Regions from separate parts of the Bacillus sp. GbtcB14 genome, predicted to be linked through region 3. Evidence: predicted binding sites of a transcription regulator. Region 3 holds the regulator's gene; each other region holds the start of a gene.
The links. The regulator Rex, encoded in region 3, represses fermentation and respiration genes when NADH is low (regulators of the CRP and FNR family bind a similar motif). The targets are predictions, from matches to a motif close to TTGTGAAATATTTCACAA.
Positions count from the first base shown of each region.

Region 1: KVT31_RS13495 (DUF1641 domain-containing protein) is a predicted target of Rex. The motif match lies at 8,867-8,884, and genes of this name have one in related genera.
Region 2: adhE (bifunctional acetaldehyde-CoA/alcohol dehydrogenase) is a predicted target of Rex. The motif match lies at 6,116-6,133, and genes of this name have one in related genera.

Region 1 covers NZ_JAGXJT010000004.1:160,422-171,730, forward strand. Annotated here, with positions in the region: gene KVT31_RS13470 (putative mucin/carbohydrate-binding domain-containing protein) at 1-4,171, opposite strand, end outside; gene KVT31_RS13475 (thioester domain-containing protein) at 4,745-5,665, opposite strand; gene KVT31_RS13480 (aldo/keto reductase) at 5,779-6,618, opposite strand; gene KVT31_RS13485 (MFS transporter) at 6,635-7,798, opposite strand; gene KVT31_RS13490 (winged helix-turn-helix transcriptional regulator) at 8,174-8,518, shown strand; gene KVT31_RS13495 (DUF1641 domain-containing protein) at 8,954-9,394, shown strand; gene KVT31_RS13500 (NAD(P)/FAD-dependent oxidoreductase) at 9,439-10,617, shown strand; gene tyrS (tyrosine--tRNA ligase) at 10,814-11,309, opposite strand, start outside.
Region 2 covers NZ_JAGXJT010000001.1:301,155-312,463, forward strand. Annotated here, with positions in the region: gene KVT31_RS01580 (peptidoglycan D,D-transpeptidase FtsI family protein) at 1-1,423, shown strand, start outside; gene KVT31_RS01585 (YrrS family protein) at 1,540-2,187, shown strand; gene KVT31_RS01590 (YrzA family protein) at 2,223-2,438, opposite strand; gene KVT31_RS01595 (class I SAM-dependent DNA methyltransferase) at 2,575-3,213, shown strand; gene mtnN (5'-methylthioadenosine/S-adenosylhomocysteine nucleosidase) at 3,228-3,923, shown strand; gene KVT31_RS01605 (O-acetylserine dependent cystathionine beta-synthase) at 4,006-4,929, shown strand; gene KVT31_RS01610 (bifunctional cystathionine gamma-lyase/homocysteine desulfhydrase) at 4,933-6,066, shown strand; gene adhE (bifunctional acetaldehyde-CoA/alcohol dehydrogenase) at 6,329-8,932, shown strand; gene KVT31_RS01620 (YrhC family protein) at 9,059-9,286, shown strand; gene KVT31_RS01625 (ABC transporter substrate-binding protein) at 9,443-10,390, shown strand; gene KVT31_RS01630 (FecCD family ABC transporter permease) at 10,396-11,309, shown strand, end outside.
Region 3 covers NZ_JAGXJT010000027.1:1,965-13,273, forward strand. Annotated here, with positions in the region: gene tsaD (tRNA (adenosine(37)-N6)-threonylcarbamoyltransferase complex transferase subunit TsaD) at 1-902, shown strand, start outside; gene KVT31_RS28800 (ABC-F family ATP-binding cassette domain-containing protein) at 1,323-3,257, opposite strand; gene KVT31_RS28805 (redox-sensing transcriptional repressor Rex) at 3,445-4,074, shown strand; gene KVT31_RS28810 (YdiK family protein) at 4,104-4,295, opposite strand; gene KVT31_RS28815 (CPBP family intramembrane glutamic endopeptidase) at 4,292-5,041, opposite strand; gene groES (co-chaperone GroES) at 5,443-5,727, shown strand; gene groL (chaperonin GroEL) at 5,766-7,400, shown strand; purine riboswitch at 7,541-7,642, shown strand; gene guaA (glutamine-hydrolyzing GMP synthase) at 7,807-9,345, shown strand; purine riboswitch at 9,498-9,599, shown strand; gene KVT31_RS28835 (NCS2 family permease) at 9,728-11,053, shown strand; gene KVT31_RS28840 (response regulator transcription factor) at 11,199-11,309, shown strand, end outside.

The sequences.
Region 1 (11,309 bases), on a different contig from region 3:
CATATAACGTAATTCCCATATATAGTTCATTGTTAAAGTAGCTATGAATTTGTTCATCTGTATATGTTACATGCAATTTCTTTTCGTCATGATTCAACGTTACAATCGAACGAATACTATTACTTAGCCCCTGATATACTAAACTATCTCCATATGTTACTTCTACTGGAACTTCTGTCACTTTCTTATTTCCAAAACGATCTTTCGTTTCCACTTTTACTTTTTGTTCACCGATTTTTGTTGTATTCGGTTTTTCTACAAATCCGATTACTTCTCCATCTTTCACCTGAACAAAGTTTTTTGCATCTAATTTTTCAGCGTCTGTTCCGATTACTACTTTTTGTGGTACTGCTGTTACTTCTTGTTGCGCTTCCACTCTCTCGAAACCTTTTTCCGTTAATTTAAAATACAACTCTTGTTTCCCTTTACCGTTACTTACAAACTCATTCTTTTGATACCACTTTAATCGATCTGATTCTGCATGATACACCTTAATAACATCACCATAAGCGAAGTCTACACCATTTAACTGTTCTGCAAAGTTTTTCGAACTCTCTTGCCCTTCTACCGAAATAACTTTCTTTTCATTTCCATTTTGATCATATAGCGTTATCCCCATATATTTTTCATTCTCAAAGCGATAATGAACTTTAGAATCCGTAAATGTTGCCTGTAATTTTTTCGCATTATGATCCGCAGTTACGACAGAACGCGTATTATTACCATCACCTTGGAAGACTATACTATCGCCATAAATTACTTCCAATGAAACTTCCGTCACTTTCTTATTCCCAAAACAATCTTTCGTTTCCACTTTTACTTTTTGTTCACCGATTTTTGTTGTATTCGGTTTTTCTACAAATCCGATTACTTCTCCATCTTTCACCTGAACAAAGTTTTTTGCATCTAATTTTTCAGCGTCTGTTCCGATTACTACTTTTTGTGGTACTGCTGTTACTTCTTGCTGAGTTTCCATTCTCTCGAAACCATGCTCCGTTACTTTAAAGATTACTTCGTTAACACCATACTTAGCGTCAATTAATTCATTCTTTTTATACACTTTAAATCTATCAAACTCTTTTTGGTATACCTTTACCATATCCCCATATTCAAACATCATTCCGTTGAATTGTTCTGCAAATCCTTTTGTATTTTCAGATGCTTTTACTGATAGAACTTTCTTCTCTTTTCCATTTTTATCGTATACAGTCATCCCCATATACTTCTCATCTGCAAATGAAGTATGCATTGGACCTTCTGAATCTGTTGTACTGAATTTCTTTTCTTCATGATTTAACGTGACAACCGATTTAATATTACTTCCGCCATGCCATGTACCGAAGAACATAATGCTGTCTCCATAAATGACTTCTAACGGTACTTCCGTTACTTTCTTATTTCCAAAGCGATCTTTCGTTTCTACTTTTACTTTTTGTTCACCGATTTTTGTTGTATTTGGTTTCTCGACAAATCCAACTACTTCTCCATCTTTTACTTCAACAAAGTTTTTCGCGTCTAACTTCTTAATATCTGTTCCGACTACTACTTTTTGCGGTTTCGCCGTTACTTCTTGCAACATATCCATTCTCTCAAAGCCTTTTTCTGTCACTTTGAAGAATAGTTCTTTTGCCCCTTTTTCCTCACCTTGACCAGTAAGGGTATTATTTTGATACCATTTCAAACGAACCGGTTCTGCGTGGAATACTTTCACTACATCTCCATACTCGAACTGCATACCATTCACTTGCTTCGCAAAGTTCTTTGATGTTTCTTGTCCTTCTGCTGTTACATGTTTTTTCTCTTTTCCTTCTCCATCGTATAACGTGATTCCCATGTATAGCTCTTTATCAAAATATTTATGGATTTGACTATCCATATCAGTCGCATGGAACTTCTTATCATCATGCTTTAACGTTACCACTGAAGCAATATCATTGTTATATCCCACATATGCGATACTATCTCCATACGTCACTTCCAATGGTACTTCTGTCACTTGCTTATTTCCGAAACGATCCTTCGTTTCCACTTTTACCTTTTGTTCACCAATTTTCGATGTACTTGGCTTCTCTACAAAACCAATCACTTCTCCATCTTTTACTTGTACGAATTCTTTCGGATCTAGTTTGTCTACATCCATTCCGACTACTACTTTTTGCGGTTTCGTCGTCACTTCTTGTAAACTGTCTTTTAACTCAAACCCTTGCGGAGTAATTTTGAATAATTTTTCTTCTTTATTTTTAGCTTTCCCTTGATCTACAAGTACGTTATTTTTGTACCATTTCAGACGGCTTGGTTCTGCGTGGAATACTTTTACTACATCACCATATTCAAAATCCAATTCATTTAGTTCCATTGCGAATCGTTTTCCAGTTTCTTGCCCTTCTGCTGATACACTTTTCTTCTCAATTCCATTTCGATTATATAGCTTTAAGCCCATATATTTTTCTTTTTCAAAACGGTAATGTATTTCATTATTAGTAAAGTTTACATTTAATTTTTTTTCATTGTGACGCAGCATCACTGTCGACATTACATCATTTGAAAGTCCTTGAAAAACTATACTGTCACCATAAACTCCATTGACTTGAACAGGAATTGAATTTTTATTTCCTTTCTCATCTTCAATTTCTACTAACACTTCCTGTGTTCCATTCTCTAATTTAGGAGGCCATATAATCTTACCTGTTACTTTTACATTCTCTCCTAAATTTTGAACGAGTTTACTTGCTTCATTCTCATCAAACTCTGTACCAACTAAAAGGTTTTGCACCTCATTAGCAGGTTCACCATACGGAACTTTATATGGTTCAACTTGCTTTTCACGAATATCATTACTATCTGTAGCTTTCCATATTTCCTTCTCTAATTTAGGTAAATTTAATTTTTTTATTTTCTCTCTAATATCATCATTTGGTGTTAATCCCCATTCTTCAAAGAAAGGAATTAAATTTTGCCCTGCCACTTGTGATGTCATATAAATAAATAGTTGCTTTTTCTCTTCATTAGAATGAGGCATTTCACTCTGTGGTAACAAACGATAAGCTTGATGTAACCTAGGATAAAAATGTTCTCCATACACTACATTTAACTGCCAAAACATTGTAAGGGGATTAATGTCATCAATGACCCTTTCTGTTTTAGGTCTCTCTAAATACTCAAATGAATTTTTATAGTGCTCATCCATTTCTAATTGATTCCCTAACGCCTTTTGAACAGCTAATGAGTAAATATTTACTGTGACTTCGCTTACTTTAGACCACTTCCAAGGTTCTTGCTGATGTAAGTGTCCAACTTCATGCCATGGTCCCCAGCCATCCTTTTCAAGCACTTCTATATCTAAAACTCTATTCATTGCGCTTGGAATATATCCTGTATGATAATTTGTTGCAAACATAAAGTCATCTTCAGCAGGCTTTCGTTTTTCAACAAACTGAACATAATGAATTGGAGATTTTGTAACCCCAACACCGTCCTCAGATAGTCCAGCCACTGCATTTTCCAAACGAATAATTTTATCGTGCAATTTCATTAAATCTGTTGGATCCGTATTCTTCATATATTTCTGCACCGAATCGTAAGTAGTAGTGATTAAACTTCTCTCACCTTTTAATTCAACTGCATAAGGATCCTTATATTTCTTCAACATCTCATCCCAATCTTTTTCCGTATGCTTACCTAAAATAAACAAAGGAAAGTGGCTACCGCCATTCGTAACTGAAGCTGTTACTTCCCCTTCATTATTCATATTGTAAAAATATAAAATACCGCCTCTTGGAGATGATATAACGTTTTTCCCTGGTTTTAAATCAAACTCTTCTGGCCCCTCCTCATCATAAGATCTCGTTCCTATGAAAGCTTGAATAGTCTGTGTTCCTTTTATATCAATTGTAATCTCTTCATTTGGCGCCGCATAAATTCCAGTCGGCTCATTAGCGGAAAGTTTCCAAGTAACTCTTAAGCGGTTATTTTCTTCTTCCACACTACCTTTTCCCGGCAGCTGAAATACCCTCTGCTCAAATTTATTCTCTTTAATCTCTTCTAAATTCCCGCCCTTATTCTCTTCCAAAGGTGCGGCATATCCTTTCGATGCTTCGAAAGCTACTGGTGATAATAATGTAGATATACATATACCAGCTACTAATACCCTACTCGTCTTTTTCTTCGACATAATCTGTGTCCCCTGTTCCTTTATTTAGAGAAACCATCCTATATATTCATTTAATGAGAAATCCTATTATTTTTATACAAAAATTTAAAGAATAGACTAACACCTCGCACACCTATATCAATTACTACCGCATTTCTCTCCATGTATTCGCTTTCTTACATTGTAAAATTTTTATGTAATATGCCCTCCTCACTTCTCTCTACTTGTGATGAGTTCTCTTTGTACATAAAAAGAGAATAGTAAAAGATACTTATCAGTCTTGTCATCTATACATCTAAAAATAAAAATAACAATAGAATCTTACATTTTCTTCATATATGACCATCTATAGGTAGTTTTTCCAAATGAATTTTACACGCTTTCTACTTTGTTTGATAGCCTTTCCAATCAGAATAATGTTACAATTTCGTGAATACAATCTATTAATTGTAACGTTTGAATTTTAATATATTTATATTATTTTTAAATAAACTAGACACTGTATAAACAGTATCTTTACCCTTCATATAGTTTTTCTAATATAATTTTATCATTCATATAAAAAAGCACTGGCACACGGCCAATACTTTTTCATTATCTCTTTTGATTCGGTTTATGCGGTTCGTTTGGAGTATGTGGTTTATTATTATGATCATGACCATTTCCTTTTTTCCAGCTCACTGATAACTCCGGACTTGTTTTTTCTTCACTACGCTCAAGTAATACTACTGCATTTTGAATTGTCGGTGTGCCTTTATGTGCAATCCCTTGTAACTTCGTTAAATTCCCTGATACTTTAAAGCTAAATCCACCAGCTGGTGTCTGTTTCGGAATTAAGATACGGAACTTTTCTCCTACATTGAATTCCGTTTTCGCTTCGCCTTTTTCATTTACAAACTTCGTGCCCGCTGGTGCACCTGTTGCTTGCACTTTATATGTTCCACTTTTCGCGTTTGTTTCTACTGTGTATAAACCTGTTTCAAAGAAATCATTTTTCAATACTGCTTGTTGTTCTTCCGATGGTACTACACTCATCGTAATTTCTTGTAAATCTTCACTAGCACTTGCTTTTGCAACAATGTCTTTCGTTACCTTTTCTACGTTTTTATTTCGGAAATCTAAATCATTAATATCGATTTGTTTTAACGCATTCCATACTGCAAGCTGTGTTGCATAATGGGCATCTCTCCAATCAGAAACACCTAATTCTTGTGGGCTCTTTTGTGGATATCCATTTAATAATACACGGTATACGTTAATATCCACTTTGCCCATTTCCGGTAAATCTTGACCGCTTGGAGATTTCAAATCTACATTTAAACAAAAGGCAATTTTACCATCTGCTGTTTTAATAAGCTCTGTTCGAATTGGTTTCTTCTTTGACCTACTATAACTCCAATCCATTTCATACTTTGTATGATCCATAACTTCCGCGAATGCTTTTTGAAGTGGGAATAACACAAATAAAACACTTAAAAACATAGCTAAAAGTTTGAACGATTGCTTTATATTCATGTTTACAGCCCCTTATAACAAACTTAATACTAAGTAGTATTTAATTAGAAAATATTTTTATGCACAAAAAAAAAGAGTGCATAAAAGCACTCTTTTTCTTTCTTACTTTAATCTTAGAAATCGAAGTTATCAGGATCTGGACCAACGCGGTGATTTTGATTTAATGCATCAATTTTTTCCATATCTTCTTTCGTTAATTCAAAGTTAAATACATCAGCGTTTGCAATAATACGGTGTTCTTTCGTTGATTTTGGAATTGTGATTACCCCATTTTGAAGGTCCCAACGTAAAATAACTTGCGCTGTCGTTTTACCGTGTTTCTCAGCAATTGCTTGTAATGTTTCGTTATCTAATAATTGACCTTGCATTAGTGGTGACCATGCTTCCATTTGAATACCTTGTTCTTTACAGAAAGCTTGTAATTCTTTTTGCGTTAAACGAGGGTGGTATTCTACTTGGTTAATCATTGGTTTAATTTCTGCATCCTTCATTACATCTTGTAAGTGATGGATTTGGAAGTTACTTACACCAATTGCACGTACGCGCTCTTCTTTATAAAGTGTTTCTAGCGCTCTCCATGTATCTTTATATTTTCCTTCTACAGGCCAGTGAACAAGATATAGATCTAAATAATCTAGTTCTAATTTCTTTAAGCTTTCTTCGTATGCAGCAATTGTTGCTTCATATCCTTGGTCTGCGTTCCATACTTTTGAAGTGATGAATAAATCTTCTCTTGAAATACCAGTTGCTTCGATACCTGCACGAATTCCTTCACCTACAGCTTTTTCATTTCCGTAAATTGCAGCTGTATCGATGCTGCGGTATCCTGCTTTAATCGCTGCTTTTACAGCTTCTACAAGTTCTGGTCCTTCTTCTACTTTAAATACACCTAAACCGAACCAAGGCATTTCTACACCGTTATTTAATACTGCTTTACTTTGTAAATTTTTCATTTTATTTTATCTCCTTTTATTTTACTTGATCTCTTTTTTCTAATGTCATACTCCATGCTGTTAAAATCACAGCAGCTACTACCATAATGCCGCCTACCCAAGCAGTATGGATTAACCCTAATGAATTTGTTACAAGGCCACCTATATAAGAACCTAAAGCGATCCCTCCGTTAAATGCGGCAATATTAATTGCTGAAGCAACATCAACCGCACTCGGAACAAAACGCTCTGCCAATATAACTACATATACTTGCAGCCCCGGAACATTCATAAATGCGAATAGTCCCATAAAAATAATTGTAATTAATCCAGCTACTTTAAATGGCGCCGTAAATGTTAAAACAAATAATATAATCGCTTGAATCAAGAACATGTAAAATAGCGCTCGAATCGGATTATGATTCGATAATTTTCCGCCAACCATATTCCCTATCGCAATGGCGATCCCATACACTAATAAAATGATAGTAACAGTACTTGCTTCAAATCCTGTTACTTCTTGTAATAGCGGTGATAAATACGTAAATGTTACGAATGTACCGCCGTATCCAAGTGCAGTAATAATGAAAACAAGTAACAGTCTTCCATTTTTAATTAGTTTGAATTGATCACGAAACGATACAGGTACACCATTTTTTAAATTAGATGGGACGAGTATGCTGTTTGCGATAAAAGCAATAATTCCAATTACAACAATCACCATAAATGACGCTCTCCAGCCAAATTGTTGACCGATAAACGTCCCAATTGGCACACCTGTAATAGTCGCAACTGTTAATCCAGTAAACATAATCGCAATGGCGCTAGCACGTTTATTCTCTGGTACGATTGCAGCCGCAATTGTAGATCCTATCGACATAAACACACCATGTGCAAATGCAGATACAATTCTTGCGATAATTAATATAGTGAAGCTTGTTGCTACTGCCGCAATACCATTACCAATAATGAAAATAACCATAATCCACATTAATAATGTCTTTCTCGACATACTAGCCGTTAACGCTGTTAAAACAGGAGCTCCTACTGCCGCTCCTAACGCATATAAGGAAACTGTTAAACCAGCTGTTGTAACCGAAACATTTAAATCCTCCGAAATAGATGGTAATAAACCGACACTAATAAATTCTGTCGTTCCTATTCCAAATGCACTAATCGCTAGTGCTAATAAAGCAAACATACTTCTCCGATTCGTCTGAACTTCCGAAGATGGTACTGTATACGAACTCAATTGAATTCCTCCTTATTACAAGAAATCCAATCATAATAGTGCGATAAAAAGGCCTTTTTATCTTCTAAAAATATATATTTAATCTCTACAAATGCTATTATGAATGGTTTCATTCCTTTTTGAAAGAACGCACTTTAAAGTACGATAGGCACCAAAAAGTAACATAGGTACTTTTTGGTTCCGTACTACTCATTTGCCTCTTACATGTGCTATTATGAAACATATTTAACATGATAAAAAGTACGTACTTTAAAGTGCTATAGGTACTAAAAAGTAACATTTGTATAATTTAGCTTACTTTACTCATAAAGGAGGGTTTTATATATGAAGAAATACAATATTCCTGTAGAAGCAACTTTAGAAGTTATCGGCGGCAAATGGAAGGTTGTTATTCTTTGTCACTTAACGAAAGGTACAAAGCGAACGAGTGAACTAAAGCGTTCCATGCCTGGTATTACACAAAAAATGTTAACACAACAATTACGTGAACTAGAAGTCGACGGCGTTATTCAAAGAAAAGTATATAACCAAGTCCCGCCAAAAGTAGAATATTCTCTTACTGATTACGGTTGGTCTTTAGAATCGATTCTTGATTCTCTTTGTACTTGGGGCGAATGCCATCTTGAAAAGGAAGGTAACACATCGATGCTAATTGCGGAAGGTGAATAATAGAAAAAAGGAAAAAACGAACATGAATTTGTTCATTTTTTCCTTTTTTTCTTATTATATATGTACATTTCTAACTGAAACAAAATATTTTATACGCTTTCATACCTTGTCAGTACTACATTATACACTCAATATCAAATAATTAGGAATCATTTTTATGTTAACATAGGTGTATATAGTATATAATATAGGATATATATTATATACACTTTCCGGTAACGGACCTTTTCCATTATACGGACAAGCCATATATCGGACAGTTCATAAATAATAGGTAAGACGTTATGGTTTTAGATTTATGTTTGCAGCTTACTTGCTGTCATAAATTTAAAGGCATTTTATTGTGCTTTGTGAAACTTTGTATAAAGTTTCGTAACCGTTTACTATCTTACTTATAAAAAATAAGAGTATTGCTATCGTAAAGGAGAATTGGAGATGCCAGAAACTATGACTCAAACAAAGCCAGAACAAGAAACTGTACAAATTTCTGCTAGCCAAGGACAACTTGATGTACTTGATCAGTTGTTAAAACCTGAGGTACAAGAATCATTAACAACACTAGTAGAACAGCTTCCAAAATTAACTGAGCTTGTTAACATTTTAACTAAGTCTTATGACTTCGCTCAAACTGTTGCTACTGATGAAGTATTAAAAAGCGACACTGTCAGCGCAATCACAGAGCTTGTAGAACCTGTAAAAGATACAGTAAAAGGCATGGCTGCAACTGCTATCGAAGCGAAAGATCGTGCTGACGAAAGCAACGAAGTTATCGGCCTATTCGGTCTATTAAAATTACTAAAAGACCCACAAGCACAAAAAATGTTCCGCTTTGTGAACGCATATCTTCAAATTAGTGCAGAACGTAACAATAAATAATTTAACTTATAACAACAATTAGTAAAGACGGGGGATATCATACTATGTCAAAACAAATTGTCATCTTAGGCGCTGGTTATGGCGGTCTTCTTGCCGCTTTAAACGTACGTAAATATTACAGCAAATCAGAAGCACAAGTTACAGTGATTAACCAATACCCAACACACCAAATCATCACTGAACTACACCGCCTTGCAGCTGGTAACGTTGCTGAGCAAGCAATTGCAATGCCACTTACAAAGCTTTTCAAAGGTAAAGATATCGATCTTAAAATCGCAACAGTTGAGTCATTCTCAGTTGATAGCAAAGAAATCAAACTAGCTGGTGGCACTACTTTATCTTACGATGCACTTGTAGTTGCTTTAGGAAGTAAAACTGCTTACTTCGGTATTCCAGGACTAGAAGAAAACAGCATGGTATTAAAATCTGCTGCTGATGCAAACAAAATCTACAAACACGTTGAAGACCGTATTCGTGAATACGCTAAAACGAAAAACGAAGCTGATGCTACAATCGTAATCGGTGGTGGCGGATTAACTGGCGTTGAGCTAGTTGGTGAGCTTGCTGACATTATGCCTAAACTTGCAAAAAGCCACGGCGTAAATCCAAAAGAAGTTAAACTTCTTCTTGTTGAAGCAGGTCCAAAAATTCTTCCAGTATTACCAGACCATTTAATCGAACGTGCAACTACTAGCTTAGAAGCACGCGGCGTTACATTCTTAACTGGTCTTCCTGTAACAAACGTTGCTGGCAATGAAATCGACTTAAAAGACGGTCAAAAACTTGTTGCTAACACATTCGTTTGGACAGGTGGCGTACAAGGTAACCCATTAATCGGTGAATCAGGTCTTGAAGTAAACCGTGGCCGTGCAACAGTTGATGCATACCTACAATCTACTTCTCACAAAGACGTATTCATTGCTGGAGACAGCGCTGTTGTCTTTGCTGAAGACGGTCGTCCATACCCACCAACTGCACAGATCGCTTGGCAAATGGGTGAGTTAATTGGATACAACTTATACGCAGCACTAGAAGGCAAAGCATTCGAAGAGTTCGCACCTATAAACTCTGGAACACTTGCTAGTCTAGGACGTAAAGATGCTGTTGCTACAATCGGAGCAAGCAATACTCCGCTTAAAGGTTTACCAGCATCATTAATGAAAGAAGCAAGTAACGTTCGTTACTTATCACACATTAAAGGTCTATTCAGCTTAGCTTACTAATCTGAATATAAGCCCGAATCATGCCCTGCATGGTTCGGGCTATTTTTATCCGCAATTCTCTCTAACTTATTTATTCGGCAGAAGAATAATATAATCCTCTTTAATTATCAAAATATACTGACTTTTTTATATCGAAATTGTGTATATGAAAAGAGCGGAAGTAGATATCTTACCTACTTCCACTCTTTCACAAGAACTATTCTCCTAATTTCACTAAGCTGTAGTTCTTCTTCCCTTTACGAATAATAATAAATCGTCCATCAAATGAATTTTCTACAGTAACATCCGTAGCTACATCCGTTACTTTTTCACCATTCATAGATATAGCTCCATTATTAATGTCTTCACGTGCTTGTCTTCTAGATGGTTCAATCCCTAAATCAACTAGCCACTCTACAATATTTTTCGTCTCTTTTGAAGACTGGAATGTTGGCATCTCTTTAAATCCTTGTTCAATTTCATCAGCTGTTAACAATTTAATATCTCCGCTAAATAATGCCGATGTAATTTTCACAGCTTGCAATAATGCTTCTTCTCCATGAACGAATTTCGTCATTTCTTCCGCTAATACTTTTTGTGCTTCACGTTTATGAGGCTCTGTTTCTACCTTCACTGCCAATTCATCAATGCGCTCTTTCGTTAAGAACGTAAAGTATTTCAGGTATTTCACTACATCACGGTCATCTGTATTC
Region 2 (11,309 bases), on a different contig from region 3:
GAAAGACAAGAAAAGTGCATTTATCATGCAAAGGGGAAATGGTCCATTTCGATTGGCACGAGAGCAGATGGAGAAGGTAAATCAATTAAATGTATTAGGTATTGTAGCAACTGAAGTTCGTTTACGGCAAACTGGCGCGATGAATCATTTAATTGGTGATGTGGGGGAGAATGAACGAGAATTTCAAAAGCGATACGGAGAAGTAAGAAAAATTTCAAGGCAAACGCCAATTGGCATTTCAGGATTGCAGCAATCATTTGATGAATTTCTTTTGACCGATGGGGAGGCAAAAGTATTGTATCAAGTGGACCGACAAGGAGAACCGATTTTTGGAAAACAAGCAAAATATACTGCGCCTGGAAATCCGTTTTATCCAGTGACGATTCAAACGACTTTACATAACAGGTTACAGCAAAAAGCAGAAGAAGTGGTTGAAGCAAGCGAAATAAAGAAGGGGGGATTAGTATTACTTGATGTAAAGAAAAATGAAATTTTAGCGATGGTCAGTAAACCATCTGTGCAGATGAAGGATGAGCGTTTATATACAACTACACTTGAAAATCAAATGTTGACACCACATTTTCCTGGTTCTGTTTTTAAAACAATAGTTGCAGCGGCAGTGATTGATCAAAATGAAAATGTGTTGAATCGTACATTTAATTGTAATCAAGATTTATATGGTGAAGACCACCCACAAGTTATGATGGGTACACTTAGTTTTAAAGAGAGCTTTGCTAGAAGCTGTAACAGGACATTTTCAGAGTTAGGTAATGAGCTAATACAAAAGGATAAGATGGTATTAGAAACTTACGTAGCAGCTTTAGGAGCCGCTGGTAAGGTTGGATGGAAAGGTTCTGTATTTCATACAACTCATTTTGAGCAAATGTCAGAGGAGAAGAGAGTTACGATTTGGGGTAGTGAAGGAAATAAGAATAGTAAAAAGGCGGTAGCGCAAACAGCAATTGGACAGAAAGATGTACGCATGTCACCTCTAGCGATTGCAAATATGATGGCGACGATTGCTAGGGATGGAAAAAAGATGGAAGTGAAAGCTGTGGAAAAAATAATGTATAAAAATGGAACGGACTTTTATACATTTGAAGACCATACATTAGGTGGAAAACAGCTTTCGTATGAAGCGGTGAAAACATTACAAGAGTTATTAAGGGGCGTTGTAACAACGGAGAAAGGAACAGGATCAGCATTCAGGTCGTTACCACTAAGTGTCGCTGGAAAATCTGGGACAGCGCAAACAGGAAAAGGGACGAAAGTGAATCGTTGGTTTGCAGGTTATTTTCCATATGAAGATCCAAAATATGCTTTAGTTGTCGTGGATATAGAAACGAATAGCAGTGTAAATAAAGTTACACCTATTTTCAAAGCTATCGTAGAATCAATCTATCGATTAGAGAATGAAAAGTAATCTTGCAATTCATAGTGAAATGTTTTCATTTCGTGAAAATATTATTGTAAATGTTCAACCTTTCTAGATTTAATGTTACAATAGCAAGTATGAAAAACTGCATGGAGGTTTGAAGAATGGCAGGAGGATCTAGATTCCAACAGAAACAACAAAAACGTCGTCAAAACGGTGTTTTAAATATTGCAATTGCAATTGTATTAATATTAGTAGCTATTGTATCATATCAATTGTTTGTTCCTGAAAGAAAAGAACAAGCGTCTTCTAGTGATAAAAAAGTAGCTCAGCAAACAACGAAAGAGAATAAGTCTGAGAAAGCTAAAGGCAAAGAAGAGACGAAGAAGAGCGAGCAAGATAAGGCAGAAGCTAAGAAAAAGGAAGAAGAGAAGCAAAAGGCTGAAGAAGAACAGAAAAAAGCTGAAGAAGAAGCGAAAGCTAACGAGAAAGTACCAGCTGAAAAAACACAGTCACAGGCAACAGATGCTTATACGAAATCTTCTTGGAAGCCAGTAGGTACAGAGCAAGGTGCAACACCTGCGATGACGTTTAAAAAAGGTACAGCAGATTGGAATGAGATGAATCAAGCGATTTCAGCTGCAATTGACGTTCCAGTAAATCAATTAGTTATCCATAGAATTGGAAATAACGGTAAGAATAAAGCTTACGGTAACGTACAAGATAAACAATCAGGTAAAAAATATTATGTGAATATTGATTGGGTAGACAATGAGGGCTGGAAGCCAGTACTTGTTCAAACTCTAAACTAAAAAAGAGAAGCTCCTTAGGAGCTTCTCTTTTTTAGTTAGCGTAATTTTTTTAATTTAAAATGAACAACCGCGCTATAATATGGCCTTTTGCTTTCAGGATCCATAACCATTTGATGCGAGATGTGATGAACTTCAAGCATAAGTGCTTTATTATTATCGATTTGTTCACTAATTTTTCGTTCCAAAGAAGCTAAGTCTCCTGCTTCGAAAAACTCTACTTTATCTTCTAACATTTCAAAGGTAAATGACACGAAGACGACCCCTCTCCTATGTAATCAACTATAGTGTAACAAAGAAAAGAAGGAAATACCATGTACATTTCAATTGACATTTTTGGAAAGAGGGCATATCATACTGATAAAACCGATAAGAAAAAGGGGAATTTTTATGGGTACAGAATTTAATGGTTTATTTGATGAGTGGGCTCATACGTACGACTCATTTGTACAAGGCGAAGATATACAATATAAAGAAGTTTTCGCCCATTATGAGGACATTCTAGAGGATGTAGTTAACAAGTCATTTGGTAATGTATTAGAATTTGGTGTTGGTACAGGTAATTTAACAAATAAGTTATTACTTGCTGGCCGCACAGTTTACGGTATAGAACCGTCACGTGAAATGCGCATGATTGCGAAAGAGAAATTGCCGCAAGAGTTTTCCATTACAGAAGGTGATTTTCTTTCGTTTGAAGTCCCAAATTCAATTGATACCATAGTAAGCACCTATGCATTTCATCATTTAACAGATGATGAAAAAAATGTAGCGATTGCGAAGTATAGTCAATTGCTAAACAAAGGTGGTAAAATAGTGTTTGCTGATACGATATTTGCAGATCAAGATGCATATGATAAAACTGTTGAAACAGCAAAACAAAGAGGTTTTCATCAGTTAGCAAACGATTTGCAAACGGAATACTATACACGTATTCCAGTCATGCAGTCTATTTTTGAAAACAATAGCTTCCATGTAACGTTTACGAGGTTAAATCATTTCGTTTGGGTAATGGAGGCAACTAAGCAATAGAAAGAGGGATTAGATTGAGAATTGCTGTAATTGGAGCAATGGAAGAAGAAGTACGTATTTTACGTGACAAATTAGAACAAGCAGAAACAGAAACGGTTGCGGGTTGTGAATTTACGAAAGGACAATTAGCAGGACATGAAGTAATCTTGTTAAAGTCTGGTATTGGTAAAGTAAATGCAGCGATGTCAACGACAATTTTATTAGAAAGATATAAGCCTGAAAAAGTAATTAATACTGGTTCAGCTGGTGGCTTCCATCATTCTCTAAATGTTGGAGATGTAGTTATTTCAACAGAAGTTCGTCATCATGACGTAGATGTAACAGCATTTAACTATGAGTATGGTCAAGTACCAGGAATGCCGCCTGGATTCAAGGCTGATGAAGCATTAGTTGCATTAGCTGAGAAATGTATGCAGGCAGAAGAAAATATTCAAGTTGTAAAAGGTATGATTGCAACAGGTGATTCATTTATGAGTGATCCGAACCGCGTTGCAGCAATTCGTGATAAATTTGAAGATCTTTATGCAGTAGAAATGGAAGCAGCAGCTGTTGCACAAGTATGCCACCAATATGAAGTTCCGTTTGTTATTATTCGTGCACTTTCTGATATTGCTGGTAAAGAATCAAATGTTTCATTTGATCAATTTTTAGATCAAGCAGCTCTTCATTCTACAAACTTTATCGTGAAAGTACTAGAAGAGTTAAACTAATGTAACAAAAAGGCAACTGTCTCATATAAAGAAAATACATACAGTTGCCTTTTCTTTATTGGCAAATAAGGGGGAGAACACGATGAATGTATATCGTGGAGTTCATGAGTTGATTGGTCATACACCAATTGTAGAAATTACTCGTTTTTCACTTCCAGAAGGGGTCCGTTTATTTGCAAAGCTTGAATTTTATAACCCAGGCGGAAGCGTTAAGGACCGTTTAGGAAGAGAATTAATTGAAGATGCGTTAGAAAAAGGGCTTGTTACCCAGGGTGGAACAATTATTGAACCGACTGCTGGAAATACTGGTATTGGACTGGCACTTGCAGCGTTACAACATGATTTACGCGTTATTGTTTGTGTACCCGAGAAATTTAGTATTGAAAAGCAAGAATTAATGAAAGCACTGGGCGCAACGGTCGTGCATACACCAACTGAACAAGGGATGACCGGCGCAATTGCAAAAGCAAAAGAATTAGTAAATGAAATACCGAATTCATACTCTCCAAGTCAGTTTGCGAATGAAGCAAACCCGCGTGCGTATTTCAAAACAATAGGTCCTGAACTTTGGTCGGCACTTAACGGAGAGATTAACATATTTGTTGCAGGAGCAGGAACTGGTGGTACATTTATGGGGACTGCATCGTATTTAAAAGAGAAAAACCTTAATATCAAGACGGTTATTGTGGAACCAGAAGGATCCATTTTAAATGGTGGTAAAGCTGGTTCTCATGAAACAGAAGGGATTGGCCTTGAATTCATTCCGCCATTTTTGAAAACATCTTATTTTGATGCAATTCATACAATCTCTGATCGAAATGCATTTTTACGAGTGAAGGAATTAGCGCAAAAAGAAGGACTGCTTGTTGGAAGCTCTTCAGGAGCAGCATTTCATGCAAGTTTACTTGAAGCAGAGAAAGCAGCGCCAGGTACAAATATTGTAACGATTTTTCCTGATAGTAGTGAGCGCTATTTAAGTAAAGACATATACAAAGGATGGGAATAAAAAATGAGAGCAAAGACAAAGTTAATTCATGGTATTCGCATAGGAGAACCTTCAACTGGATCTGTAAATGTACCGATTTATCAAACAAGTACGTACAAACAAGAAGCGGTTGGTAAGCATCAAGGATATGAATATTCACGTACAGGTAACCCAACACGTGCAGCTTTAGAAGAAATGATTGCTGTATTAGAAAACGGGCATGCTGGATTTGCATTTGGTTCAGGAATGGCTGCTATTACAGCTACAATTATGTTATTCTCAAAAGGTGATCACGTTATTTTAACAGATGATGTGTATGGCGGAACGTACCGCGTTATTACGAAAGTATTAAACCGCTTCGGTATTGAGCATACATTTGTAGATACAACAAACCTAGAAGAAGTTGTTGAAGCGATTCGTCCAAATACGAAAGCGATTTATGTAGAAACGCCAACGAACCCATTACTAAAAATTACTGATATTAAGAAAATATCTACTCTTGCTAAAGAGAAAGATTTATTAACAATTATCGATAACACATTCATGACGCCATATTGGCAGTCGCCGATTTCTTTAGGAGCAGACATTGTACTTCATAGTGCAACGAAATATTTAGGAGGTCATAGTGACGTAGTTGCAGGCCTAGTAGTTGTAAACAGCCCGCAATTAGCAGAAGACCTTCACTTTGTACAAAACTCAACAGGAGGCATTCTTGGGCCACAAGATAGCTTCTTACTACTTCGTGGTTTAAAAACATTAGGAATTCGTATGGAAGAACATGAAACGAATTCACGCGCTATTGCTGAGTTCTTAAATAATCATCCAAAAGTAAATAAAGTATATTACCCAGGTCTTGAATCACATCAAAACCACGAATTAGCAACAGAACAAGCAAACGGATTTGGTGCTATTATCTCATTTGATGTAGATAGTGAAGAGACATTAAATAAAGTACTTGAGAAACTACAATACTTTACACTTGCTGAAAGCTTAGGAGCAGTAGAAAGTTTAATTTCTATTCCATCTCAAATGACACATGCATCAATCCCAGCTGATCGCCGCAAAGAATTAGGAATTACAGATACATTAATTCGTATTTCTGTCGGTATTGAAGATGGTGAAGATTTAATTGAAGATTTAGCACAAGCGCTAGCGTAATAAAAAATGCACTGCTTTATATTAGCAGTGCATTTTTTATTACATTATTTTGTGAAATATTTCACAAAATAGACATACACAAACGAAATGATTTCATGTATATTGAATTCAGGAAATGTTATTCATGAACAATCTTGTGAAACATTTCACAAACAATGAAATTCATGTAGGAAAGCATCTCTATTTTTTTATGTTAATTGGGACTTATTTTGACCTATAGGGACATATAAGGACCGTGATAGTAGAATAGGAGGAAGTTTACATGGTAGTCAAAGAGAAAGTTGTAAATGAAATGCAGGAAGTAAAAAAGATGATTGATACGCTAGTAAATAATGGTCAACAAGCTTTACAAGCATTAGAGAGTTTTACACAAGAGGAAATTGACAACATTGTTCATGAAATGGCATTAGCAGGTGTTGATCAACATATGCCGCTAGCAAAATTGGCGGTTGAAGAAACAGGCCGTGGTGTGTATGAAGACAAATGCATTAAAAATATTTTTGCCACTGAATATATTTGGCATAGTATAAAGCAGGATAAAACGGTAGGAATTATTCACGAAGATCCTCACGAAGAAATAATAGAAATCGCGGAACCTGTCGGTGTAGTAGCTGGGGTAACGCCAGTAACGAATCCAACGTCGACAACAATGTTTAAAGCGTTAATTACGATAAAAACGAGAAATCCAATTATTTTCGCATTTCATCCTTCCGCACAAAAATGTTCTGTGGCAGCGGCGAAAACCGTATATGATGCAGCGATGAAAGCTGGTGCACCAAAGCATTGTATTCAATGGATTGAAAGACCGTCTGTTGAAGCGACGAAACAATTAATGAACCATGACGGTGTAGCACTCGTTCTAGCAACTGGAGGCGCTGGTATGGTGAAATCAGCTTACTCTACTGGAAAACCAGCGTTAGGCGTTGGTCCTGGTAATGTACCGTGTTATATAGAAAAATCAGCACATGTAAAACGAGCTGTTAATGATTTAATTTTATCGAAAACATTTGATAACGGTATGATTTGTGCATCGGAACAAGCAATCATTGTCGATAAAGAAATCTATGATGATGTGAAAACAGAAATGACTGAAAACAATTGTTACTTTGTAACAGAAGAAGAAAGAAAAAAACTAGAAAAGCTCGTTATAAATGAAAATACATGTGCAGTAAATAGTGATATTGTAGGGAAATCAGCACAGTATATTGCCGAATTAGTTGGGATTACTGTTCCTGAACATACAAAAATGCTTGTAGCTGAAATTCAAGGTATCGGAGCAGCATATCCGTTATCTCGTGAGAAACTGAGTCCAGTATTAGCTTGTGTGAAGGCGAATTCATTAGAAGAAGGATTTACATATTGCGAAGAAATGTTGAACCTCGGTGGTTTAGGACATTCAGCAGTTATCCATTCTACAAATAAAGATGTGCAAAAGCAATTTGGGTTACGTATGAAAGCTTGCCGTCTCATTGTAAATGCACCTTCATCACAAGGTGGAATAGGGGATATATACAATGGATTTATTCCATCACTTACACTTGGTTGTGGTTCATACGGAAAGAATTCAGTTTCCCAAAATGTAACAGCGACTCACTTATTAAATATAAAAAGGCTGGCAAATAGAAAAAAGAATATGCAGTGGTTCAAATTGCCACCAAAAATTTATTTTGAAAAACATGCTACAGCGTATTTAGCAAATATGCCTAACATTTCACGTGCATTTATTGTAACGGACCCTGGAATGGTTGAACATGGCTATGTAGATACAGTCGCGCACTATTTAAACAAGCATGCAAATGATGTGAAAGTTGAAGTTTTCTTTGAGGTTGAACCAGATCCATCAGATGAAACTGTCTTTAAAGGTGCGGAAATGATGAGAAGCTTTAAGCCAGATGTAATTATCGCACTTGGTGGTGGTTCAGCTATGGATGCAGCAAAAGGAATGTGGTTATTCTATGAGCATCCAGAAACGACATTCTATGGCATTAAACAGAAGTTTTTAGATATAAGAAAACGTACATGTAAATATCCGGAATTAGGAAATAAGGCGCAGTTTGTTGCGATTCCAACGACATCAGGAACGGGATCAGAAGTGACACCATTTGCGGTTATTACAGATAAGAAAAATAATATAAAGTATCCGCTCGCGGATTATGAATTAACACCAGATGTAGCAATTGTTGATCCACAGTTTGTAATGACAGTACCACCACATGTAACAGCAGATACTGGTATGGACGTATTAACGCATGCAATCGAGGCGTATGTGTCTGTTCTAGCAAATGACTATACAGATGGATTAGCATTAAAGGCTATTGACCTCGTATTTAAATATTTACCAAGAGCATTTAAAGATGGAAATGACGAAGAAGCACGAGAAAAAATGCATAATGCTTCTGCAATCGCAGGGATGGCATTTGCAAATGCTTTCTTAGGTATTAATCACAGCTTAGCGCATAAAATTGGACCGGAATTTCATATTCCGCATGGGCGTGCGAATGCAATTCTTATGCCGCACGTAGTTCGCTATAATGCTATTAAGCCAAGAAAACACGCATTGTTCCCAAAATATGAGCACTTTGTGGCTGATGAACGTTATGCACATATTGCGAGAATGCTCGGGCTTCCAGCAGGCTCGACAGCAGAAGGTGTGGAATCACTCGTCCAAGCAATTATTGAGCTTGGAAAAAGCTTAAATATAAATATGAGTATTGCAGGACAAGGAGTTGCTAACGACCAATTTGAAGAGGTTGTTGGATTATTAGCAGAAAGAGCTTTTGAAGATCAATGTACAACAGCTAACCCAAAATTACCTCTCATTTCAGAGTTGAAAGAAATTTATATGGAAGCATATAAAGGAGAGTAATGGTTATGAAAGAGTCGCAATAAAGCGGCTCTTTTTTATTTGGAAAACATCTCCCAGAATGGCTGTATTTACTGGTCTTTAAGTTTAATAGAATATGATACAGTGAAATAGAGGAGTGAGAATATAATGAAAGAATTACAGGGAAAAATAGAAGATTATACTCGGTTCGGACAAATTCTTCTCGCTGTAAGTACATTGTTAATGGTTGGCTTATGGATTCCGAATGGAGCAAAAGAAACAATACAATCTTTTGTTATGATGGGGAGCACCGTTGTATTTTTAAGTTTATCATTCTTTTTCTTTCAGCGTGTGAAAGTGATGCGAGAACAGTTAGAGGGAAACGAATGTGAATAATATTGATAAATAGAGCGTTACAAAAAGAAGGAATCTTTTTTGTAACGCTTTTTGTTTTTCTATAAAGTGTATGCGGTTTATATTGACAATGATAATCCTTATCAATTAAAGTAGAATAGTAGTTAGTGATTATCATTATCAGTTAGAGGTGGAAGAATGAAAAAATCTATTACGCTATTCACAGCGATTTTATCTATTTTTTTCTTGTTAATAGGTTGCAATGCAAAGGGAGACGAAAAAGCATCTGCAACAAAAACAGAAAAAGGAAAAGAGAAAATCGAAGTTACCGACCTGTCAGGAAGAAAGGTAACGTTCGATAAAGTGCCAGAGAGTTTTGCAACATTAAGTATGGGGGACATGAATATTATTCATGCTTTAGGCGGAAAAATAGTAGGTCGTCCGGATGCAAAAATAACTCTTCCAGAGGATTTAAAGAAAGTACAAGTAATCGGGAATGCACATCAACCGAATTTTGAGCAAATTGCTAGTTTGAAACCGGATGTACTTATTGCTAACAATGGGTTCCAAAAGAATGTTCCAACGGTTGAAGGACAAGGAACGAAAGTAATGATTTCTTCTGCGAATTCTGTACAAGATATTCAAAAGAATATTGAACTATATGGAACAATAATGAAGAAAGAAGATAAAGCAAAAGAACTTAATCAAAAGATTAATGATCAAATGAAGACATATGAGAAAAAGAGTGATGTGAAAGCACTGTTAGTGTACGGAGCACCAGGTACTTATTTAGCAGCACTACCAACATCTCTATCAGGTGACATTTTAGTGAAAACGGGCGGGAAAAATATTGCGGCTGACTTTCCAGAAATGAAGGAATATCCGCAATATGCGCAGCTAAGTGTAGAACGCATTATTGAGGCAAATCCAGATGTGATTTATTTAATTACACATGGGGATCCAAATAGCGTTAAAAAAGCATTTGAAGGCGAAATGCTGAAAAATGAAGCGTGGAAAAATTTAGATGCAGTAAAACAAAACCGTGTAGTTATTTTGCCACCAGACTTATTTGGGTCAAATCCTGGAACAAAAGTTACAGAAGCAATGGACTTTATGTATAAAAGTATACAAGATGTAAGGAAATGATAAGTATGGAAAGTAGCGAAGTAGTAAGGGAAAAGGAACATCCTTTTGCGAAAAAAAGATGGATAATAGCAGTTACTTTAGTTGTATTAACGATTCTAGGTCTTTTTTACGGCCTTTTCGCAGGAAGCCTATCCTTTTCTTTACGAGATATTCTAACAGGCATACAAGATGAAGGTTCGACGGTTCATCGAATTGTATGGGATCTTCGTATACCGAGAGTGCTCGTTGGATTTATAGTAGGGACATGTTTAGCTGCATCTGGTGCCCTGCTGCAAGGGGTTATGAGAAATCCTCTTGCAGACCCTGGTATTATCGGGGTTTCATCTGGAGCAGGCCTTGTAGCAATTGTAATTATGATTTTATTCCCTCAGCATATGGCATTTTTACCGCTCGGGGCATTTTTAGGAGCTTTCATAACGGCGATGGTCATTTATGCTTTATCATGGCAAAAAGGGGCACCACCTTCAAGGATTGTCTTAGTAGGTGTGTCGATCAATGCGTTAATTGGTGCAGCGACGTCAGCGTTAATGTTATTACATAGTGACAAAGTACAATCCGTGTTACCGTGGTTAGCAGGTGGCATTGGTGGTGTAAGTTGGGCACATTTAAACATGATTATTTATTATGCAATATTTGCTATTATATTAGCCTTCTTTGGTATTAAGCATATTCGAGTATTAATGCTTGGAGATGAAATGGCGAAATTATTAGGTTATAACGTGGAGAGAAGCCGGTTTTATTTAATAGTAGTAAGTACATTATTAGCTGGAATTGCAGTTAGTGTTTCTGGTCTTATTGGATTTGTCGGTCTTGTCGTACCACATATGCTACGTTTATTAGTTGGAAATGACTATAAATATTTGCTGCCATTATCATGCCTTGGCGGAGGGATATTACTTGTTTTCGCGGATGCGATAGC
Region 3 (11,309 bases):
GTCATAAACGTTTTGGCGGAGTTGTACCAGAGATTGCATCTCGTCATCATGTAGAAGAAATTACAGTTGTGTTAGAAGAAGCTTTAAAAGAAGCAAATATCACATTTGATGATATTGATGCAATTGCTGTAACAGAAGGACCTGGTTTAGTAGGAGCGCTTCTAATAGGCGTAAATGCAGCGAAAGCAGTGGCTTTTGCACATGATATTCCTCTAGTGGGTGTTCATCATATCGCCGGGCACATTTATGCGAACCGTTTAGTAAAAGAAGTTCAATTCCCACTACTATCACTTGTTGTATCTGGTGGACATACGGAGCTTGTTTATATGAAAGAACATGGTTCATTCGAAGTGATTGGTGAAACAAGAGATGATGCAGCTGGAGAGGCATATGATAAAGTAGCTCGTACGTTATCTATGCCATATCCAGGTGGCCCTCATATTGATCGCCTTGCACATGAAGGGGAACCAACAATCGTTCTGCCTCGTGCATGGCTAGAACCTGATTCGTATGATTTCAGTTTTAGTGGATTGAAATCAGCAGTTATCAACACTGTGCATAACGCAAAACAACGCGGGATAGAAATTGCACCAGAAGATTTAGCAGCAAGTTTCCAAGAGAGTGTAATAGATGTACTTGTAACGAAAGCATCTCGTGCAGCGGAAGCGTATAACGTAAAGCAACTGCTTCTTGCTGGTGGAGTAGCTGCGAATAAAGGACTTCGCGCACGTTTGGAAGCGGAATTTGCGGCAAAAGAAAATATTGAGCTAATTATTCCTCCATTATCTTTATGTACCGATAATGCAGCAATGATTGCAGCGGCAGGTACAATTGCATATGAACAAGGAAAACGTGCTACATTAGCTTTAAATGCAAATCCAGGATTAGATATTGAAGCATAGTTATGCACAAAATTAACCACAGCTTGTGGATAAAACCCATATTATCTGTTGATAATGTGGGTTTTATTGTGTATATAAAATGTTGATAACTTTTTTGTTAATTGTGGATAATGTGGAAAAGTTGTTTTGGGGTTTATTTTACAAAGGTGGATATGTGTATAAACTTGTGGATAAATCAGATGAAGTCTGACCTTTAAATGTATTCTTTTTCGGGAAATAAATAACAAGAAGATATCTCTAAAAAACATTTTGAAATGCGCTCTTATGATAGGAGTTATTAACAATGTCAAACTTTGTCGGTAAATCGATATGTCGTGTCGAATTGTTTATACAATATGACGTTCATCCCAACTAAAAGACAAAAAGGATGTCGCATAGTCAAAAATCCCGACTTATGAGACATCCTTCTTATTCATACTTTTATAAATGTAATTCTTCCCATTCTGCCATACATGCATCAAGTTGCTCTTGTAGTGTTTGCTTTTTCGTTGTAATTTCACTAGCCTTTTCATAATCTGCATATATTTCTGGTAAGCAAAGTTGATCTTCTAACGTAGCAATTTCTTCTTCAAATTCTACAATATTTTGTTCTAGCTCCTCAATTTTTCGAGTGCGTTGACGTTCTAATTGTTTACGCTCTTTTTCTTCGAGATAATTTAATTTTTCTTGAGCTACAGTTTTTTGAACAGGTGCTTGGTTTTCTTGCTGTTCTTGTTGTTCAAATGCTGCGCGTTCAATCATTTCATTTTTCTTTTCAACGTAGTAATCATAGTCCCCTAAATATTCCTGTGCACCTTCTGTTGATAACTCAACAACGGTCGTCGTTACACGATTAATGAAGTAGCGGTCATGTGAGACAAATAGAAGGGTGCCTGGATAATCAATTAAAGCATTCTCCAAAATCTCTTTACTATTTAAATCAAGATGGTTCGTAGGTTCATCTAGAATTAATAAATTCGATTTTTGCATCATAAGTTTTGCAAGAGCTAATCGAGCTTTTTGTCCACCACTAAGAGAAGATACTGGTTTTAGTACATCATCTCCTGTGAATAAGAAGTTACCTAATATCGTGCGAATTTCTTTTTCGGGCTGCAATGGATATTCATCCCATAACTCATTTAAAACTCGCTTAGAAGATGTTAAGTTCGCTTGTTCTTGATCATAATAACCAACAGATACATTGGATCCAAAAGAAACATTACCATTTAATAGTGGTAACTTATTCACAAGTGATTTTAATAATGTGGATTTCCCAATTCCGTTTGGACCAACTAAAGCAACGCTATCCCCGCGAGTTAAGCGCATAGTTACATGTTCAATAATAGGATCCTCATCATAGCCGATAGTTGCATCCTTTACTTGTAAAACATCATTTCCACTTTGTTTTTCGATATCGAAGTGGAAGGATGCTGACTTAGAATCACCTAATGGTCTAGTCAATAATTCCATTCTATCTAATTGTTTACGACGGCTTTGCGCACGTTTTGTCGTAGATGCGCGAGCTATATTTTTTTGAACGAAATCCTCAAGCTTAGCGATTTCATCTTGTTGTTTTTCATAACGTTTCATGTCTTGCTCGTATAATGCTGATTTTAAGTCTAAATATTTACTGTAGTTACCAACAAATCGTCTGCTTTCTTTATTCGAAATTTCATATACTTGTGTAACGAGTTTATCTAAGAAATAACGGTCATGAGAAACGATTAGTATTGCGCCAGGATAGCCTTGTAAATATTGTTCAAGCCATGTCAATGTTTCGATGTCTAAATGGTTTGTAGGCTCGTCCAAAATAAGTAGGTCTGGTTTCGTTAATAATAATTTACCGAGAGCTAATCTTGTTTTTTGTCCACCGCTTAATGTAGAAATCGTCGTCTGGTGCGTTTCAACTGGGAAGCCAAGACCACTTAAAATCGAGCGAATATCTGCTTCGTACTGATATCCACCTTGATCTTTATAATCTAATTGTAATTGGTCATAGTCAGCTAATAATCTTTCATATGTAGCCTCGTTTGAAAAGTTTTCTTCTTTTCCCATCTCTTGCTCTAGCCTTCGAAGTTTTGTCTCCATTTGTTGCAAGTGTGTAAAGACGGTTAACATTTCATCCCAAATTGTTAAAGACGTTTCTAACCCGGTATTCTGAGCTAAATATCCGATTGAGACATCTTTCGGTTTTATAATTTCGCCACCATCATGGGATAGCTCACCAGCTATTATTTTTAATAATGTAGATTTTCCGGCTCCATTTCGTCCGACTAATGCGATACGATCTTTCGTTTGAACTTCTAATTTTATGTTTGCAAGAATCGTTTCTGCACCGTATAATTTCGTAAGCGCGTTTACTTGTAATAAAATCAATGTTTTCACCTCAAATAATTTCTTAACTTTGCCATGTTTATATTTCTCAATCATACTAAAAATAGTGTATAGTTTAAAATAAAGAGAGAATACTTCTTCTCTTTATTATACAGGGAAATTCATGAGTGCTAAACTTCTGTATTTGATTCAAGTATATGAATAAAGATAGGAAGAGAGGAGAGGTTATATGGATCAGCAAAAAATTCCACAGGCCACTGCCAAACGATTGCCTCTATACTATCGATTTATCCAAAACTTATCTCTTTCTGGTAAGCAACGTGTTTCATCAGCCGAATTGAGCGAAGCGGTAAAAGTTGATTCCGCAACGATTCGAAGAGATTTTTCATATTTTGGAGCGTTAGGGAAAAAAGGTTATGGATATAACGTAAATTATTTATTATCATTTTTCCGTGAAACACTCGACCAAGATGATATAACACGTGTAGCGCTTATTGGAGTAGGTAATTTAGGGACCGCTTTCTTACATTATAATTTCACGAAAAACAATAATACAAAAATTGAAATGGCGTTTGATGTTAGTGAAGAGAAAGTCGGGACAGAAATCGGGGGCATTCCTGTATATCATTTAGATGAATTAGAAGAACGTTTATCAACTGATATACAAGTGGCAATATTAACAGTACCCGCTACAGTAGCACAATCTGTAGCAGATAGATTGGCAGAAACGAATGTGCATGGTATTTTAAATTTCACACCAGCACGCTTAAATGTGTCAGACAATATAAGAATTCATCATATTGATTTAGCAGTAGAGCTACAAACACTGGTTTACTTTTTGAAGAATTATCCACAATAAAACGCAGAGGAAGCAACCTCTGCGTTTTATTATTGTTTTTTCTTTGTGAATTTAACTAAGATAAGGCGAAGTGCCAAATTAAAATCAATTGTTGCCATAACTGCGAATAGTATTGTCCACATATTCCAGATTGTATCTGTTACGTTCGTAATGGCGAAGCGTGTAAAGATACATCCTAGAAGGAAGTACAATGCAGCCATGAACAATGGTGAGTTTCTCATACTAAAAATCCTCCGATAAAGCCTTGCATTTTTTCAGCTTCTTTAATCATTTCTTGAATTTGTTCATTGCTCATTAAAACTTGAGCAACTGCAACTAATGTATTCATTGCGACATGAGCTGCGATAGGGACGATAATACGCTTCGTTTTTACATATAAAAAGGCGAATACGAGTCCCATAGAAGTGTATACCAATAAGTGAGTGAAATCAAAATGAATTGCTGCGAATACGAGAGAACTAATGATAGCAGCAATAAAGAAGTTAAACTTCTTATAAAGTGTACCAAATAAAATTTTTCTAAATACGATTTCTTCCAAAATAGGTCCTATTATAGAGATGACGATAAGGAACCAAGGTGTCGTTCTAGCGATATCCATAAGTCTCGCTGTATTTTCTGATCCAGGTTTAATTCCTAATACACGCATTTCTATCATACCGGCAATACTTTGTGAGAAAAATGCTAGGAAGAACCCGATAAAAATCCAACCAATCGTAGCTGGAACAGTAGAGCGCGTTGTATCTAAACGTCTGTCACGAATATCTGTTCTAAGTAACCAAAGTACGATACATAATGCAATAAAGAAGCTAATGATTGCCCAGTGGCCAGTTATGAGTTGAAATTTCTCTTCTCTAGTAAATCCCCTGTTATCATAAAGTCCAGTTTTCAGCAGAAGTGGTAATCCAGCAATGGATGATAACTGCATTAAAATGTATGTAACGATAACCCACCAATATTGTTTTTTCAAATGGTTTAACCATCCTTTCTAACTCTAGTGTATGAGATAAGGTAGGATAACATGTAAGTATGCTACCTACGATATAAACCTCACTTAAATTATGTTTTTTTCGTAAATCCTTATTTGAAATTATAATAGAAGACAGGAGAAAGTTGTGTGTGTAGCGAAAACAACTTAGGGTGTCCTTTCATATTGTAACATACGAGTAGTGGAAACAACGATTCATATAGTAAAGGTAGAAGAAGAGGGACTCTATATAGAAAAGTGTATAGCTTAATTTGCGAAAAAATTATGATTTTTTTACTTGCAAAAGAAATTGAGATTATTTATTATTATAAGTGTGTTAGCACTCGAGTGACTTGAGTGCTAATAAATAAAATTTACATAACAAAATGAGGAGGTTATTGTTCATGCTAAAGCCATTAGGTGATCGCGTTGTAATTGAGCTTGTTCAAGCAGAAGAAAAAACAGCAAGTGGTATTGTATTACCAGACACTGCAAAAGAAAAACCACAAGAGGGTAAAGTTATTGCAGTAGGTACTGGTCGAGTGCTTGAAAATGGTGAGCGTGTTGCTTTAGAGGTAGCAGCAGGTGATCTTATCATCTTCTCAAAATATGCAGGTACTGAAGTGAAATACGAAGGTACTGACTACTTGATTTTACGTGAAAGTGACATTTTAGCAGTTATCGGTTAATTATATAAATCTTAAAAAATTCAAGGGGGTCAATTATTATGGCAAAAGATATTAAATTTAGTGAAGAAGCACGTCGTTCGATGCTTCGCGGTGTCGACACTCTTGCAAACGCAGTTAAAGTAACGCTTGGACCAAAAGGTCGTAACGTTGTACTTGAGAAAAAATTCGGTTCACCACTTATTACAAATGACGGTGTAACAATCGCAAAAGAAATCGAATTAGAAGATGCATTCGAAAACATGGGTGCAAAATTAGTAGCAGAAGTTGCTAGCAAAACAAATGATGTAGCTGGTGACGGAACAACAACTGCAACTGTATTAGCACAAGCTATGATTCGTGAAGGTCTTAAAAACGTAACAGCTGGTGCGAACCCAATGGGTCTTCGTAAAGGTATCGAAAAAGCTGTTACTGCTGCAATTGCAGAATTAAAAGAGATTTCTAAACCAATCGAAGGTAAATCTTCTATCGCACAAGTAGCTGCTATTTCTGCGGCTGACGAAGAAGTTGGTCAATTAATCGCTGAAGCAATGGAGCGCGTTGGTAACGACGGTGTTATTACTTTAGAAGAGTCTAAAGGATTCACAACAGAATTAGACGTAGTAGAAGGTATGCAATTTGATCGTGGATATGCATCTCCTTACATGATTACTGATTCTGACAAAATGGAAGCAGTTCTTGATAACCCATACATCTTAATTACTGATAAGAAGATTTCTAACATCCAAGAAATCTTACCAGTATTAGAGCAAGTGGTACAACAAGGTAAACCACTTCTTATCATCGCTGAAGACGTAGAAGGCGAAGCTTTAGCTACATTAGTAGTGAACAAACTTCGTGGTACATTCAATGTAGTAGCTGTTAAAGCTCCTGGATTTGGTGACCGTCGTAAAGCAATGCTAGAAGATATCGCAATTTTAACTGGTGGCGAAGTAATCACTGAAGAATTAGGTCGTGACTTAAAATCTGCTACAATTGAATCTTTAGGACGCGCTGGTAAAGTTGTTGTAACGAAAGAAAACACAACTGTAGTTGAAGGTATCGGAAATTCACAACAAATCGAAGCTCGCATTGGCCAAATCCGTGCGCAATTAGAAGAAACTACTTCTGAATTCGATCGTGAAAAATTACAAGAGCGTCTTGCAAAACTTGCAGGTGGCGTAGCGGTAATTAAAGTAGGTGCAGCAACTGAAACTGAGTTAAAAGAGCGCAAACTTCGTATTGAAGATGCACTTAACTCAACTCGTGCAGCAGTAGAAGAAGGTATCGTTGCAGGTGGTGGTACTTCACTTATGAACGTATACACGAAAGTAGCTTCTATCGTAGCTGAAGGTGACGAAGCAACAGGTATCAACATCGTACTTCGCGCACTAGAAGAGCCAGTTCGTCAAATCGCAATCAACGCTGGTCTAGAAGGATCTGTAGTTGTAGAGCGTCTAAAAGGCGAAAAAGTAGGCGTTGGTTTCAACGCAGCTACTGGCGAGTGGGTTAACATGCTTGAAACTGGTATCGTAGATCCAGCTAAAGTAACTCGCTCTGCACTTCAAAACGCAGCATCTGTTGCAGCTATGTTCTTAACGACTGAAGCTGTAGTAGCTGACAAACCAGAACCAAATGCACCAGCAATGCCTGACATGGGCGGCATGGGCATGGGCGGTATGGGCGGAATGATGTAATTCCGTTTGTCCTAAAAAACATCCATTTCTATATAGAAATGGATGTTTTTTTATGTTTTTTAGAAAAGGAAATGAATTTCTGTAGAATTTTGTCGCTTTCTCTCTTGACCATATCGATACTTCATTGTTAGAATCTAGGAAGATAATATAAAACGATCCTTCATATATCCTCAAAGATAAGGTTTGAGAGTCTCTACCGGGTTACCGTAAACAACCTGACTATGAAGGCAGTGTGTCTTATATTTATAAAGAGCGGAGACTATCTTTCTTTATAAAGCCAGACCCCTGCCTTTTCTTTGTTATGAGACTAGAGGCGGAGGACTGGCTTTTTTTATTATATTAGTAATGCTTTTTGCCAAATTGGTGAAAATATTTATATACGAGAACTAACGTTGGGGTGATTATTTTGAAGAAGCAGCATGATACAATTATCGTTTTAGATTTTGGGAGTCAGTACAATCAGTTAATAGCACGTCGAATTCGTGAGTTCGGTGTATACAGTGAACTTCATCCACATACAATTACTGCAGAAGAAATTAAAGCAATGAATCCAAAAGGGATTATCTTCTCTGGTGGACCGAATAGTGTATACGGTGAAGGCGCATTACATTGTGATGAAAAAATCTTTGAACTAGGATTACCGATTTTCGGTATTTGTTACGGTATGCAGCTTATGACACAACACTTCGGTGGTAAAGTAGAACGTGCAAACCACCGTGAGTACGGAAAAGCTGTTCTTAAAGTAGAGAACGAATCAAAATTATATGCGAACCTTCCAGAAGAGCAAGTTGTATGGATGAGCCATGGTGACTTAGTAACTGGTTTACCTGAAGGATTCGTAGTAGATGCAACAAGTGAGTCTTGTCCAATTGCTGGTATGAGCAATGAAGACAAAAACTTATACGGTGTACAATTCCACCCAGAAGTACGTCACTCTGAGCATGGTAACGATTTAATTAAAAACTTCGTATTCGGCGCATGTGGTTGTTCTGAAGGATGGAACATGGAGAACTTTATCGAAGTAGAATTAGAGAAAATCCGTGAAACTGTTGGAGACAAAAAAGTACTATGCGCACTTAGCGGTGGTGTAGATTCTTCTGTTGTAGCAGTATTAATTCATAAAGCAATCGGTGACCAATTAACATGTATTTTCGTTGACCACGGTTTACTTCGTAAAGATGAAGCAGAAGGTGTTATGAAAACATTTAGCGAAGGCTTCCATATGAACGTTATTAAAGTGGATGCGAAAGAGCGCTTCATGAACAAGTTAAAAGGTGTAGAAGATCCAGAGCAAAAACGTAAAATCATCGGTAATGAATTCATTTACGTATTTGATGATGAAGCTTCTAAATTACAAGGAATGGACTTCTTAGCACAAGGTACACTTTACACGGACATCGTTGAAAGTGGTACAGCAACTGCACAAACAATTAAATCTCACCATAACGTTGGTGGACTTCCAGAAGACATGCAGTTCAAATTAATTGAGCCTTTAAACACGTTATTTAAAGATGAAGTACGTGTATTAGGATCAGAACTAGGAATTCCTGATGAGATCGTATGGCGTCAACCATTCCCAGGCCCTGGTCTTGGTATTCGTGTATTAGGTGAAATCACAGAAGAGAAATTAGAAATCGTTCGTGAATCTGATGCGATTTTACGTGAAGAAATTATTAAAGCAGGCTTAGACCGCGAAGTTTGGCAATACTTCACTGCGCTTCCTGGTATGCGTAGCGTAGGTGTTATGGGTGACGAGCGTACTTACGATTACACAGTAGGTATCCGTGCAGTAACATCTATCGACGGTATGACAGCTGACTGGGCACGTATCCCTTGGGACGTATTAGAGAAAATCTCTGTACGTATCGTAAACGAAGTAAAACATGTTAACCGTATCGTGTATGATATAACAAGTAAGCCACCAGCAACGATTGAGTGGGAATAGTATTATAAAAAAGATCCATCTATCATTTATGTATAGATGGATCTTTTTGTTTTCATCATTAATACGAACGAAAATACAAAAGTTTATAAAAATGTTCGTTTTTAAATTGACAAAATCACCTCATCGAGTTAATATGAGTATGTAATTCAAACGAAAAGTGAATATTATGCCGTCGTATAATATCGGGGATATGGCCCGAAAGTTTCTACCTAGCTACCGTAAATGGCTTGACTACGAGGCGTTTAGATAAAGATGAGGGGAAACTTGTCTTTATTCATAGAACGCTTCCATGTATATGCAATGGAAGCCTTTTTTATTTTTAATAGATAAAAGAGGGCTAGGGAGATTACGGCGAGTAATCATATAACGGGGGAAACGTAAGATGAAACGCTATTTTCAGTTTGATGAACTCGGTACGAATTATAAAACAGAGTTCATAGCGGGTTTAACGACATTTTTATCTATGGCTTATGTACTATTTGTCAATCCTGCTACGCTGTCACTTGGGAATGTTAAAGGGTTACCAGCAGGTACAGGAATGGATCCGGGTGCAGTATTCGTTGCTACAGCATTAGCAGCAGCGATTGGTTCGTTAGTTATGGGGATATTCGCGAAGTATCCAATTGCTTTAGCGCCAGGTATGGGGATTAACGCGTTCTTTGCTTATACGGCAGTGTTAACGATGGGCATTCCGTGGCAAACAGCAATTGCTGGAACGTTAATGTCAGGTATTATCTTTATTATTCTTACAGCTTCAGGTATTCGTGAAAAAATTATTAATGCAATTCCATCAGAGTTAAAGTTTGCAGTAGCGGCAGGTATCGGATTGTTCATTGCCTTCCTTGGATTCCAAAATGCCGGAATTATCGTGAAAAATGATGCTGTTCTTGTTGGGTTGGGGGATTTAACAAAGGGCACAACGTTACTAGCGATCTTCGGAGTTGTTACGACAATCATCTTCATGATTAAGAAAGTTAATGGTGCAGTGTTCTACGGTATGATTCTTACAGCAATCTTAGGAGTAGCAACAGGATTAATTGATACTCCGAAAGCTGTAGTGGGAGCAATACCGAGTCTAGAACCAACGTTCGGTGTGGCGTTAACTCACTTTGGAGACATTTTCACTGTTCAAATGGTGATTGTTATTATAACGTTCTTCTTTATCGATTTCTTTGATACAGCAGGTACACTTGTAGCGGTTGCGAATCAAGCTGGATTAATGAAGAATAATAAATTACCACGTGCAGGAAAAGCGTTATTCGCAGATGCAATTGCAACTGTAATCGGTGCGATCCTAGGTACATCAACAACAACGTCTTACATTGAGTCGTCTGCAGGGGTAGCAGCGGGTGGACGTTCTGGATTTACAGCAGTTGTAACAGCAGGGTTCTTCTTGCTAGCTCTATTCTTCTCACCACTATTAAGTGTTGTGACACCAGCTGTAACAGCGCCAGCACTAATTATTGTAGGAATCTTGATGGTTTCATCTTTAGGTGAAATTGATTGGAAGAAATTCGAGATTGCAGTACCAGCATTCTTTACTATCATTTCAATGCCACTTACGTATAGTATCGCAACAGGGATTGCGATTGGCTTTATCTTCTATCCAATTACAATGGTAGTAAGTGGTCGCCGTAAAGAGATTCATCCAATTATGTATGTTATGGGAGTTTTATTCGTACTATATTTCATCTACGTTCGTAAATAAAAGGGGTTTTTTGAAAGGTCTAGACTTAAGGGGAGTCTAGACCTTTTTTGCGTCTTCAGAAAATCTTAAGGATTTCCGAGCGTTTTTCTTCAGAAGTTTTTCTATAATAGAAGTTAGGGATTAAAAAAGTGATGGGGGAGATATTATGGCACACGAAACAATACTTGTCGTAGATGATGAAAAAGAAATTAGGAATCTTATTACAATCTATTTAAAGAATGAAGGATATAAAGTATTACAAGCAGGGGACGGAGAA